DNA from 3 places in the Streptomyces sp. NPDC051582 genome. Region 3 is predicted to be linked to each of the others. Evidence: riboswitches for the same ligand, from Rfam matches in the RefSeq annotation. Region 3 holds a riboswitch; each other region holds the start of a gene.
The links. A riboswitch is a leader RNA that binds a small molecule or an ion and turns the genes downstream of it on or off. The one in region 3 is predicted to bind cobalamin.
Positions count from the first base shown of each region.

Region 1: linked by a shared signal. The riboswitch ahead of AB0M92_RS14385 (cobalamin biosynthesis protein) and the one ahead of cobN (cobaltochelatase subunit CobN) in region 3 are both predicted to bind cobalamin.
Region 2: linked by a shared signal. The riboswitch ahead of AB0M92_RS00485 (ribonucleoside-diphosphate reductase subunit alpha) and the one ahead of cobN (cobaltochelatase subunit CobN) in region 3 are both predicted to bind cobalamin.

Region 1 covers NZ_JBFAZJ010000009.1:55,461-59,864, reverse strand. Annotated here, with positions in the region: gene AB0M92_RS14390 (cobyric acid synthase) at 1-1,309, opposite strand, end outside; gene AB0M92_RS14385 (cobalamin biosynthesis protein) at 1,306-2,265, opposite strand; cobalamin riboswitch at 2,303-2,454, opposite strand; gene AB0M92_RS14380 (hypothetical protein) at 2,605-2,826, opposite strand; gene AB0M92_RS14375 (inorganic phosphate transporter) at 2,855-4,147, opposite strand.
Region 2 covers NZ_JBFAZJ010000001.1:97,705-102,108, forward strand. Annotated here, with positions in the region: gene AB0M92_RS00465 (carbon starvation CstA family protein) at 1-477, shown strand, start outside; gene AB0M92_RS00470 (YbdD/YjiX family protein) at 474-671, shown strand; gene AB0M92_RS00475 (Uma2 family endonuclease) at 727-1,311, opposite strand; gene AB0M92_RS00480 (GNAT family N-acetyltransferase) at 1,390-1,890, shown strand; cobalamin riboswitch at 1,936-2,077, shown strand; gene AB0M92_RS00485 (ribonucleoside-diphosphate reductase subunit alpha) at 2,223-4,404, shown strand, end outside.
Region 3 covers NZ_JBFAZJ010000034.1:43,689-48,092, forward strand. Annotated here, with positions in the region: gene cobN (cobaltochelatase subunit CobN) at 1-1,917, opposite strand, end outside; cobalamin riboswitch at 1,950-2,087, opposite strand; gene cobG (precorrin-3B synthase) at 2,227-3,561, shown strand; gene AB0M92_RS32715 (precorrin-8X methylmutase) at 3,558-4,205, shown strand; gene AB0M92_RS32720 (precorrin-2 C(20)-methyltransferase) at 4,202-4,404, shown strand, end outside.

The sequences.
Region 1 (4,404 bases), on a different contig from region 3:
CGTCCGACTCCAGCGACCCGTGCCAGTGCGTGCCCCACACGGAACCCACCCGGCAGCCGTCGAGGAACGGCTCCCCGCCCAGGACCTCGGCCACCCCGTGGTGGATCTCGTAGCCGTCGACCGCCTCGCCGAGCGCGGTCCCCGAAGGCCGCTCCAGGGTCTTCTCCCGCTCGAAGCGGATCCGCACCGGCAGCAGGCCCAGCCCGTCCACCGAACCCGCCCGCGACTCGACCTCGTCCTCGATGTGCTCGCCGAGCACCTGGAAGCCGCCGCAGATCCCGAGCACCGGCCTGCCCTCGGCGGCCCGTCGCAGCAGCGCGTCCGCGAGGCCGCGCTCGCGCAGCCACTCCAGCGCCTTCACCGTGCCGCGGGTGCCCGGCACCACCACCAGGTCCGCGTCGGCCAGTTCCTCGGCCCGGTCCACGAACCGCACCACCACGCCCGGCTCCGCCGCCAGCGCGTCGACGTCCGTGAAGTTCGACATCAGCGGGACCGCGCACACCGCGACCCGCAGCACGTCCTCGCCGACCGGCGGGGCCACGACCGATTCGCGCACCGCGCCCCGCAGGGAGACCCGGAGCCCGTCCTCCTCGTCGATGCCCAGCCCGTGCCGGAACGGGAGCACCCCGTACGTCGCGCGCCCGGTCAGGCCGCGCAGCATCTCCATCCCGGGCTCCAGCAGCGACACGTCGCCGCGGAACTTGTTGACCATGTATCCGGCGATCAGCGACTGGTCCTGCGGGGACAGCAGCGCCGTCGTCCCGAAGAACGAGGCGAAGACCCCGCCCCGGTCGATGTCCCCGACCACGACCACCGGGAACCGCGCGGCCCGCGCGATGCCCATGTTCACGATGTCGGTCCGGCGCAGGTTGATCTCGGCCGGACTGCCCGCCCCCTCGCAGATCACGGCGTCATACGTGCCCCGCAGCTGCTCCAGGCAGTCCGTGACGACCCCGAGGAGCTGCTCCTGACGCCCTCCGTGGTAGCCGCGCGCGCTCATCTCGCCCACCGGCTTGCCCAGCAGCACCACCTGGCTGCTGCGGTCGCTGCCGGGCTTGAGGAGCACCGGGTTCATCAGTGCCGTCGGCTCCACGCGGGCCGCCTGCGCCTGCATCGCCTGGGCGCGCCCGATCTCGGCGCCCTCGCGCGTCACGAACGAGTTAAGGGACATGTTCTGCGCCTTGAACGGCGCCACCTTCACGCCCTGCCGGGCCAGCCAGCGGCAGATGCCCGCCGTGACCACGCTCTTGCCCGCGTCCGATGTGGTGCCGGCGACGAGAAGTCCCCCGCCGAGCTTCGCGCCGCTCATCCGCGTCCCTTCCGTATGCCGTACGACACCGCACAGCGCAGTGCCACGCACGCCCCCAGCGCCAGCCACGTCACCTGACGCGACAGCCGCACGGCGCGCTCGATGTCCGCGACCTCCACCGGCCGCCCCTCCGTGCCGTTCAGCACCGCCCGGTGCTCTACCCGCCCGCCGTACGCGAGGGTCCCGCCCAGCCGTACGCCGAGCGCCCCGGCGAACGAGGCCTCCACGGGTCCGGCGTTCGGGCTCGGGTGTGCGGCGGCGTCCGTGCGCCAGGCCCGTACGGCTCCCCGGCGGTCCGGCCCGGCCACTGCGGCGGCCAGGGCGGTCAGCCGCGCGCCGGGCCAGCCGACGAGGTCGTCGAGCCGGGCCGAGGCCCAGCCGTAGCGCAGGTGGCGCGGGGACTTGTGGCCGACCATCGCGTCGAGGGTGTTCACGGCGCGGAAGGCCAGCAGCCCCGGGACACCGGCGGCGGCGCCCCACACCAGGGCCCCGACCACCGCGTCGGAGGTGTTCTCGGCGACCGACTCCACGACGGCGCGGGCCATCTGCTGCTCGTCCAGGGCCTGCGGATCGCGCCCGCACAGGTGCGGCAGCCGCTCCCGGGCCACCTCGGCGTCCCCGGCGGCGAGCGCGCCGCCGATGGCGCGGGCCTCCCGGCCCAGTGAGGTGCCCCCGACGACGGCCCAGGTGGCCACAGCGGTCAGGGCGATACGGGCGGCAGCGGGCCGGGAGCGCGCGGCGCGGGCGCCCAGCGCGCCGACGGCGGCCGCGCCCCCGGCGCATATGAGGGTGTGCAGAACGCCCCGTGCGCGGTCGTCGCGCCACAGGGCGCGTTCGACGGCGGCGGCGGCTCGTCCGAAGGCGGCCACGGGGTGCCCTCGGCGCGGATCACCGAGGATCCGGTCGCCGATCAGGCCCGCCGTGGCGCCGTACGCGAAGACGCGGTCGGCACGCATGGTGCAGGTATGTCCTCACTCAGGGTCCGCGCCCTGGTTCGACGTGTCCGGCGGTGGGAGTTCCTGGCTCCCGGGGCGCACGTGCCGCGTGCTCCCCGGTGACAGTGGCGGGACCGCGCCGGATTCGCACCGGACTTCCTCTCCATGCCGCCGTATTGGCTCGGGCAGTCCACCACGCACCGCGAAGGCCCGTCAACTCGCCGTTGACCTGCGGCGGGGCAGGCCGCGGGCACGGATCGCGGGCACGGGTCCCGGGTGTACGAAAGCTCCCCCCGGGGTACCCGGAGGGAGCTTTGGCACGCCGTGCCCCGATCGGTCGGACCGGGGCATCGGGTCAGGTCAGCTGACGATCAGGTAGATCCCGTACCCCACGGCCGCCGTGACGAGCGCGAAGCAGGCGTACGCACCGCTGCGGGCGAGGGCGGCGGTACCGCCCTGCTCGGTGGCGGTCTCGTGCTTGGAGAGGCCCACCAGACCCAGGGTGAACAGGGCCACGAGGGCGACGGTGGCGGAGAGGCTGACCCCGAAGACGGAGCCGAGTGCTGCCCAGTCGATCTTCATACTGCGGATTCCTCTGTCGTTCTCGGGGTCAGACCGCGGCGGCGGGAGCCGCCGGTGCGGTCGGGGCGGCCGCCGGGATGGTGGCCCTCAGGGCCTCGTCCGTGACCGCGGCGGTCGTACCGGCGAAGGCCTCGGCGGCGGCCTCGGCGGCCACCGTCGGCGGGACCGTGACGGCGGCCATGGCCGTGGTGACGACACCCGGCTCCTCGGCCGCGGCCGCCTGTGCGTCGTTGACGTTGCTGTGGTCGACGACCTGGCGGCGCGAGATGAGCCAGATGGCGACGCAGGAGGCGATCAGGAAGAGCGCGACGGCGGCGACGCCGACGTCACCGGTGCGCATGACCAGCTCGGCGCCGGAGGCGACGACGGCCGCGGCCGGCAGGGTCAGGCCCCAGGCGATGAACATGCGGGTGGCGGTGGACCAGCGGACCACGCCGCCCTTGCGGCCCAGACCCGCGCCCATGACCGCGCCGGAGCACGCGTGGGTGGTGGAGAGGGAGAAGCCGAGGCTGGAGGAGGCGAGGATGACGCTCGCGGCCGAGGTCTGGGCGGCGAAGCCCTGCTGCGGCTGGAGGTCGGTCAGGCCGCTGCCCATGGTGCGGATGATGCGCCAGCCGCCCAGGTAGGTGCCCATGGCGATCGCCATGCCGGCGGAGACGATGACCCAGACCGGCGGGTTGGAGCCGGGCGCGAGCGCGCCGCCGGCGACCAGCGCCAGGGTGATGATGCCCATCGTCTTCTGCGCGTCGTTGGTGCCGTGCGCCAGGGAGACGAGACCGGCCGAGGCGATCTGACCGGCCTTGTAGCCCTTGGCGGAGGTCTTCTTGCCGACGTTCCCGCCCAGCTTGTACGTGACCTTGGCGGCCAGCATCGCGGCCGCACCGGCCACGATCGGCGCGGCGACCGCGGGGAGCAGCACCTTGGTGACGAGCGTGCCGCCGTTGACGGCGCCGAGGCCGGCGGAGGCGACGGCCGCGCCGACCAGGCCGCCCATCAGGGCGTGCGAGGAGCTGGAGGGGAGACCGACCAGCCAGGTGACGAGGTTCCAGAGGATCGCGCCGACGAGGGCGGCGAAGATCACTTCTGGCTGGATGCCCTCTTCGTTGACCAGGCCCTTGGAGATCGTCTTGGCGACCTCCACGGACATGAACGCGCCGACGAGGTTGAGCACGGCGGACATGGCCACCGCCGTCTTGGGCTTGAGGGCGCCGGTCGAGATGGTGGTCGCCATCGCGTTGGCTGTGTCGTGGAAACCGTTCGTGAAGTCGAACACGAGAGCGGTGATGATCACGATCCCGAGGAGAAGCGTTATGTGCTCCATTTACCCAGGCTTCTGTTTGACGTCAGTGGCTCGGCGACCGTAGGCAACCTGGATGAACGGAAGGTGAACTGACGCGGGCGGAGCGGTGTACTGGCCCGTCGTGTCATCGGGACCTTCATCCCCATTTTGCCGCTGATACGCCGATTGATGCACGTCAACCCCGGGTAACCGAGTGGGTTCACGAGGGGTCCCGGTCCTTGCGGCCCGCCCCGGGAGGAGGCGGGGGAGACGCAGATCACTCCCCGTCCGCCCGGCCC
Region 2 (4,404 bases), on a different contig from region 3:
TGCACCACGCTGCTGGTGAAGTCCGGGCGGCTCAAGTGGGCCTGGGTGACCGGGGTCCCGCTGGCCTGGGACGTGGCGGTCACGCTGACCGCGAGCTGGCAGAAGGTGTTCTCCGAGGACGTGAAGGTCGGCTTCTTCGCTCAGCGCGACAAGTACCAGACCGGGATCGACGCCGGGAAGGTCCTGCCGCCCGCCAAGAACATGGGCGAGATGCACACGATCGTCACGAACGCGACGGTCGACGGCGTGCTGTCGGCGCTGTTCGCGATCCTGATCGTCATCGTGCTGGTGGACGCGGCGCGGACCTGCCTGAAGGCGGCCGGAAACCCGGAGGCCGTCAGGCTGTCCGAGGTCCCGTGGTCCGAGTCGAAGATCATCGCTCCGGCCGGGCTCATCGCCACGCCCGAGGAGCGGGCGGAGCTCGCCGCCGCGGGCCTGGACTCGGGCGGCGGCCGCGTGAAGGAGCCGGTGGCGTGAGCGGGGTCCGCGCGGCGCTGGCGAAGGCGCGGTACTTCGTACGGGAGTTCTCGGGCGAGGCGGCGTACGACCGCTACGTCGCGCACGCCCGTACGCACGACCCGGACGCCGAGGTCCTGACCCGCCGGGCCTTCGAACGCGCCCGCACGGACGCGCGCGAGGCCGACCCCCGGGAGGGGTTCGGCTGCTGCTGAACCCTGACTCGCCGAAGGGCCCCGCCGGACATTCCGGCGGGGCCTTCGTGCGTGTTCAGCGCACCCAGTCCTTCAGAGGCTCGGTCGGGAAGGAGAACCCGACGGGGTCCGGCAGCTCGACGTCCTTGCCGAAGGGGATGGTGCGTACCGTCTCGTACAGCTTCCCGTTGGGCTCGCTGTGGACTTGCACAAGGCAGTTGTCCCGGTCGATGAGGAGGTAGACGGGAATGCCGGTCGCCGCGTACGCGCCGGGCTTCGCCTTGCGGTCGCGTGCGTCGGTGTCCGAGTCGTACGACGTAACCTCGACGACCATCAGGACAGGAGCCGGGTCGGCCCACTCCCCCTGCCCTTCGAATGCGCCATCCGGGGCAAGGGACGCATCCGGGCGTGCCCGACCCGAACGGTACTGCTCGACCTTCAGGCCGCGTTCCACGTGGAGCCAGACCTCGGGCCGGTGCTGCATACAGATGCGGGACAGCCACACGACGATTCGGTCGTGATCTCCGTCAGGCACCGCTTTGACCCCCAGCTTCCCGTCGATGAATTCCAACCGCAGCCCCTCCACCTCTCTGGCGCCTATGCGCGCAAGGGTCTCGAAGTCCTCGGTCAGCATCTGGGGCCGGTCTGTCATCACGGTCATGCCTCGCTCGCCCTTCTCGACGGTGCTGCCTCCGACGATAGTGCCGGGCACCGACACCCGTCCGGCACACTCGACCGCATGGACATCGTGATCAGGGAAGCGCTGGCGGCGGAGTACGGAGCGCTCGGGGACATCACCGCGCAGGCCTACCTCGGCGACGGGCTGCTCACCTTCGGCGAGGACGATCCGTACCTCGCGCGGCTGCGGGACGTGGCCGGGCGGGCGGCCGACGGGGTGATACTCGTCGCCGCCACCGGTGACGGCCGGCTCCTCGGGAGCGTGGCCTTCGCCGCGCCCGGGAGCCCGCTGTGCGACATCGCCGTGGCCGGCGAGGCCGAGTTCCGGATGCTGGCCGTCGCCCGGGAGGGCCGCGGGCGGGGCGCCGGGGAGGCGCTGGTACGGGCCTGCGTCGACCGTGCCCGTGCCATCGAGGGCGTACGGCGGCTCGTGCTGTCGACCACGCAGGACATGGTCGGCGCCCACCGGATCTACCAACGGCTCGGCTTCGTGCGCACGCCCGAACGGGACTGGGAGCCCGTTCCCGACCTCCCTCTGCTCACGTACGGTCTCGAACTGTAGCCACGCCGACACAACGCCGACACAACATCTAGGGGGTCGCACAGGAAGCGGCCCCCACATGTATGCTCGTGCTCGCTGTCGTCGCAGGGGAATCCGGTGCGAATCCGGAACTGTCCCGCAACGGTATGAAGTACACCCATTGGTGTCACCGCAAGTCCGAGGACCTGCCGACAGCGCGCCCGGCTCGACCGAACCGGGTGCCGATACGTCCGGGCCTCGCGGTTGGGCCGGTGGACGCCGCGCGGTGCTGCCCTGCCATGCCCGCGCGCGCCCGCTCGCGCCGACGCCGCAGGTGTCCCGGAGCCGAGCGAGGGAGAGCTCCCCCCGTGACCATCGCGCCTTCCGCACCGCGCGCCGAGTCCGACCCGTCCGACACCGGAATCGAGACCGGGGGACCTGGGGCCGCACTGCTGCGAACCCTCACCGAGCTGACGGCCGACCTCCCCGACACCGACCCGGGCCGGGTCGCCGCCGCCGCCCTGCGCGGCCGCAGCGCCGCGGCCGACGAGGCCGAACTGCGCGGCCTGGCCACGGAGGCCGCCGCCGGTCTCATCTCCGAGGACCCGGCGTACTCCCGGCTCGCCGCCCGGCTGCTGACGCTGGCCGTCGCCGAGGAGGCCGCGGGCCAGGGGGCCACCTCCTTCTCCGCCTCCGTCGCGGTCGGCCACCGCGAGGGCCTGATCGCGGACCGCACCGCCGAGTTCGTGGCGCTGCACGCGAGCCGTCTGAACGCGCTGGTCGAGCACACGCTCGCCGAGGGCGCCGACGACCGCTTCGGCTTCTTCGGCCTGCGCACCCTGCACAGCCGCTACCTGCTGCGCCACCCGATCACCCGCCAGGTCGTCGAGACCCCGCAGCACTTCATGCTGCGCGTGGCCTGCGGCCTCGCCGAGAACGACAGCGTCCAGGCCGTCGAGGAAGTGGCCTCGCTCTACCGGCTGATGAGCCGCCTCGACTACCTGCCGTCCTCCCCCACGCTCTTCAACTCCGGCACCCGGCACCCGCAGATGTCCTCCTGCTACCTGCTGGACTCCCCGCTGGACGAGCTCGACTCGATCTACGACCGCTACCACCAGGTCGCGCGCCTGTCCAAGCACGCCGGCGGCATCGGCCTCTCGTACTCCCGCATCCGCGCCCGCGGTTCGCTGATCCGCGGTACGAACGGCCACTCCAACGGCATCGTGCCGTTCCTGAAGACCCTCGACGCCTCCGTCGCCGCCGTGAACCAGGGCGGCCGCCGCAAGGGCGCCGCCGCCGTCTACCTGGAGACCTGGCACGCGGACATCGAGGAGTTCCTGGAGCTCCGCGACAACACGGGCGAGGACCAGCGCCGTACGCACAACCTGAACCTGGCGCACTGGGTGCCGGACGAGTTCATGCGCCGCGTGAACGCGGACGCCGACTGGTCGCTGTTCTCCCCGGCCGACGTGCCCGAGCTGGTCGACCTGTGGGGCGACGCGTTCGACGCCGCGTACCGCAAGGCCGAGGCGGCGGGCCTCGCCCGCAAGACCATGCCCGCCCGCGACCTGTACGGCCGGATGATGCGCACCCTCGCGCAGACCGGCCAGGGCTGGATGACCTTCAAGGACGCCTCCAACCGCACGGCGAACCAGACCGCCGAGCCGGGCACGGTCGTCCACTCCTCCAACCTGTGCACCGAGATCATCGAGGTCACCGACGACGGCGAGACGGCCGTCTGCAACCTCGGCTCGGTCAACATGGGCGCGTTCGTCATCGACACCGCCGGCGGCCGCGACATCGACTGGGAGCGCCTGGACGAGACCGTCCGCACCGCGGTCACCTTCCTCGACCGCGTCGTGGACATCAACTTCTACCCGACCGAGCAGGCGGGCCGCTCCAACGCCCGCTGGCGTCCGGTGGGCCTGGGCGCGATGGGCCTCCAGGACGTCTTCTTCAAGCTGAAGATGCCCTTCGACTCCCCCGAGGCGAAGGCCCTGTCCACCAAGCTCTCCGAGCGCATCATGCTGGCCGCGTACGAGGCCTCCTGCGACCTCGCCGAGCGCAGCGGCCCGCTCCCGGCCTGGGAGCAGACCCGCACCGCCCGCGGCGTCCTGCACCCCGACCACTTCGACGTGGAGCTGAACTGGCCCGAGCGCTGGGACGCCCTGCGCGCCCGGATCGCGAAGTCCGGCATGCGCAACTCCCTGCTCCTGGCCATCGCCCCGACGGCGACGATCGCCTCGATCGCCGGCGTGTACGAGTGCATCGAGCCGCAGGTCTCCAACCTGTTCAAGCGCGAGACGCTGAGCGGTGAGTTCCTCCAGGTCAACGCCTACCTGGTGGAGGAGCTGAAGAAGCTCGGCGTGTGGGACGCGCAGACCCGCGAGGCGCTGCGCGAGTCCTCCGGCTCCGTGCAGGGGTTCGGGTGGATCCCGGCCGAGGTGCGCGAGCTGTACCGCACGGCGTGGGAGATCCCGCAGCGCGGTCTGATCGACATGGCGGCGGCCCGTACGCCGTTCCTCGACCAGGCCCAGTCGCTCAACCTGTTCCTGG
Region 3 (4,404 bases):
CTCGTCCAGCCCCAGGTCGTGGTCCAGCTTCGCGGCCTGGATCAGCGTCCAGATCTGCGCGCGGATCGCCGGCAGCTTCGCCGGGTCCATCGCGGAGATCTGCGCGTACTCGTCGAGGTGCTGCTCCAGGCGCGCGATGTCCCCGTACGACTCCGCGCGCGCCATCGGCGGCACGAGGTGGTCGACCAGGGTGGCGTGCACCCGGCGCTTGGCCTGGGTGCCCTCGCCCGGGTCGTTGACCAGGAAGGGGTAGATCAGCGGCAGGTCGCCCAGCGCGGCGTCGGGCGCGCACGCCGCCGACAGGCCGGCGTTCTTGCCCGGCAGCCACTCCAGGTTGCCGTGCTTGCCCAGGTGGATCATCGCGTCGGCGCCGAAGCCGCCGTCCTGCGCGCCCGCCTGGATCCAGCGGTACGCGGCCAGGTAGTGGTGCGAGGGCGGCAGATCGGGGTCGTGGTAGATCGCGATCGGGTTCTCGCCGAAGCCGCGCGGCGGCTGGATCAGGATGAGCAGGTTCCCGCGGCGCAGCGCGGCGAGGACGATGTCGCCCTCAGGGTTCGCGGAGCGGTCCACGAACATGTTGCCCGGGGCCTCGCCCCAGTGCCGCTCCACGCTTTCGCGCAGCTCGGCCGGGAGCTCGGCGAACCACCGCTTGTAGTCGGCGGCCGGGATCCGGACCGGGTTGCGGGCCAGCTGCTCCTCGGTCAGCCAGTCCTGGTCGTGGCCGCCGGCCTCGATCAGGGCACGGATCAGCTCGTCGCCGTCGCCGGAGACCAGGCCCGGGATGTCCTCGACGGGACCGAAGTCGTAGCCGCCCGCGATGAGCGTGCGCAGCAGCTCCACGGCGCTGGCCGGGGTGTCGAGGCCGACCGCGTTGCCGATGCGGGAGTGCTTGGTGGGGTACGCGGACAGGACGAGCGCGACCTTCTTGTCGCGGCGCTCGATGTGCCGCAGCCGGGCGTGCCGGACGGCGATCCCGGCGACGCGGGCGGCGCGCTCGGGGTCGGCCACGTACGCCGGCAGCCCGTCCTCGTCGAGCTCCTTGAAGGAGAACGGGACGGTGATCAGGCGGCCGTCGAACTCGGGGACGGCGACCTGCGTCGCGGCGTCGAGCGGGGAGAGGCCCTCGTCGTTCTCCTCCCAGGTACTGCGCGAGCCGGTCAGGCACAGGGCCTGGAGGATCGGCACGCCGAGCCCGGCGAGCGCGCCCGCGTCCCAGGACTCGTCGTCGCCGCCGGCCGAGGCGGTGGCGGGCTTGGTGCCGCCGGCCGCGAGCACCGTGGTCACGATCGCGTCCGCCGACTCCAGTTCGGCGATCAGCTCCGGCTCGGGCGCGCGCAGGGAGGACACGTACAGCGGTACGGGCGTGCCGCCGCTCTCCACGATCGCGTCGCACAGCGCGTGCACGAAGGCCGTGTTGCCGCTCATCTGATGGGCTCGGTAGTACAGCACCGCGATGCGCGGGCCGTACGGGCGCACCGGCGTGCGCTCCAGCGGGCCCCAGGTGGGCGCGGCGGCGGGCGGCTCGAAGCCGTGGCCGGTCAGCAGCACGGTGTCGGAGAGGAAGCGGGCCAGCTGGTCCAGGTTGGCGGGGCCGCCGTGCGCGAGGTAGCCGTGCGCCTCGGCCGCGATGCCGATCGGGACCGTGGAGGCCTCCATCAGCTGGGCGTCCGGGGCCTGTTCGCCGGTGAGGACGACCACCGGGCGGGTCTGCGCCGGCGCCAGCAGCAGGTCGAGGCCTTCCTGCCAGGCGCGCAGGCCGCCGAGGAGGCGTACGACGACCAGGTCGACGCCGTCGAGCAGGGCGGGGAGGTCGTCGAGGGGAAGGCGGGAGGGGTTCGCGAACCGGTACGGCACGGGGCCGTCCGCGGCGCGGGCGCTGAGCAGATCGGTGTCGGACGTCGACAGCAGCAGGATCATGCGGCGGCATGCCTTCCTCGGGGTTTCCGCGCCCCGGGCAGTGTGGACAGCGGGAGTTCCTGACTCACCCGGCGGATCGCTCCGCGGGTTCACAGTGGCGGGACCGCGCCGGATTCGCACCGGGCTTCCTCCCAGCGGGCCACGTGGCTCCGCCGGTGGTCATCTTAGGTGGCGTTCTCCCTGGCCGGGAGTGGGGGTGGTCCGCGCACGGGGAGCGGATCGGGGCAGGTCGGGCGGAGCATGGGGCGCAGGGGGCGGGTGGTGACGGACACAGGTCGAGTTCGGGGAATCGTGGGTATGCTCGCCGCCATGCCGCCCCAGCCCCCTTCCGCCGCAGTGCGGGACGAACCGGTCATACGTGACCGCGGTGACGCCTGCCCCGGTGCGCTGAGGCTGCACGCGGCGGACGACGGGTACCTGGCCCGGATCCGGATACCCGGCGGGATGCTCGACGCGGCCGCGGCCCTGCTGCTGGCCGACGCGGCGGACCGGCTCGGTGACGGGCACATCGACCTCACCTCGCGCGGCAACGCGCAATTGCGGGGGCTCGGCGCGAGCTGCGGCGGCGAACTGCAGGCCGTGCTCGTGCGCGCCGGACTGCTGCCCGCCCCCACCCACGAGCGGGTCCGCAACATCGTCGCCTCGCCGCTGACCGGCCTGGACCGGCGCGCCCTGCCCGACGTGGCCCCCTGGGTCGCGGAGCTGGACCGGCTGCTGTGCGCGAGCGCGCCGGCGGCCGGCCTGTCGGGGCGCTTCCTGTTCGCCCTCGACGACGGCCGCGGCGACGTGACCTCGCTCGACGGCGATGTGAACCTGACCGCCGTCCGAGGCGGGGGCGGGGACCGGGCGCTGCTGTGGACCGCCGACCCGGCGGACGCGCTGCTGGTGGGTTCCGCCGACGCGGCGCGGTCCGCGCTCGTGGCCGCCGAGTACTTCCTCGACGCGGTGCGGGAAGCGGGCACCCGGGCCTGGCGGGTGTCGGAGCTGCCCGCCGAACAGGCTCTGTCTGCCGATGAGTTGGCCGTCCGGCTGGCCGCCGCCGGGATCCCGGCCTCCGCCGTGCGGGACGCCCCGGCCCCCCTGCGCGGACCGGCCCCCGAACCGGGCGTGGTCGAGGGGCCCGACGGGGCCGCCGCGCTCAGCGTGTTCGCACCGCTGGGCCGCCTGACCACCGCGCAGTGGCGCGAACTGGCCGGGCTCACCGGCCGCGTCCGCCTCACCCCCTGGCGCGGGATCGTCATCCCCGGCCTGGCCGCCGGAGCCGCCGAGGACGCGCTCGCCGCCCTCACCGAAGCCGGGCTCGTGACCGGCCCCGACGACCCCTGGCGGTCCGTCACCGCCTGTACGGGGCGGCCCGGTTGTGCGAAGTCCCGTGCGGACGTACGCGCCGACGCGCGCGCCGTCGTGGCGCAGGGACGACCGCACCCGCAGGGGACCCGCCCGCTGCCCGTGCACTGGTCCGGCTGCGAACGCCGGTGCGGGCACCCCCGCGGCACCGCCTGGGCGGACCTGGTCGCCACCGCCGAAGGGTACGACCTGTCCGCGGCCGGACACGCACCGCGCCGGGCCCTCCCGGCCTCCGAACTTCCCGCGGCCCTCGCGGCCGTACGCCGCACCACCTCCCACGACGCAGCGAAGAAATGAGCGAGTACACAGTGTTCGAGTACGAGAAGGACGGCGCGGCCATCTACCGCCAGTCCTTTGCGACGATCCGCGCCGAGGCGGACCTCTCCGGGCTGCCCGCCTCCGTCGCCCAGGTCGCGGTGCGCATGATTCACGCCTGCGGAATGACCGACCTGCCCCAGGACCTCGGCTACACCCCGGAGGTCGTGCTCCGCGCACGGGCCGCGCTGCACGCCGGCGCGCCGATCCTCTGCGACGTCCAGATGGTCGCCAGCGGGGTCACCCGCAAGCGGCTGCCCGCCGGCAACGAGGTGATCTGCACCCTCTCCGACCCCGCCGTGCCCGCCCTCGCCGCCAAGACGGGGACCACGCGCAGCGCCGCCGCGCTCGAAGTCTGGCGTGACCGCGGCCTGCTGGAGGGCTCCGTGATCGCCGTCGGCAACGCGCCGACCGCGCTGTTCCGGCTGCTGGAGATGATCGAGGAGGGCGCCCCGCGCCCCGCCGCCGTCATCGGCGTCCCGGTCGGCTTCATCGGCGCCGCCGAGTCCAAGGACGCGCTCGCCGCCCACGCGAGCGGACTCGACCACCTGATCGTGCGCGGCCGGCGCGGCGGCAGCGCCATCGCCGCCGCCGCCGTCAACGCGATCGCGAGCGAGGAAGAATGAGCAGCGCAGCCGGCGACGCGGCACGCCCCGGGAAGCTGTACGGCGTCGGGCTCGGCCCGGGCGACCCCTCCCTGATGACCCTGCGGGCCGTCGAGGTGATCGCCGAGGCGCAGGTCATCGCGTACCACAGCGCCCGCCACGGCCGCTCGATCGCCCGCTCGATCGCCGCGAAGCACCTGCGCGCCGACCACGTCGAGGA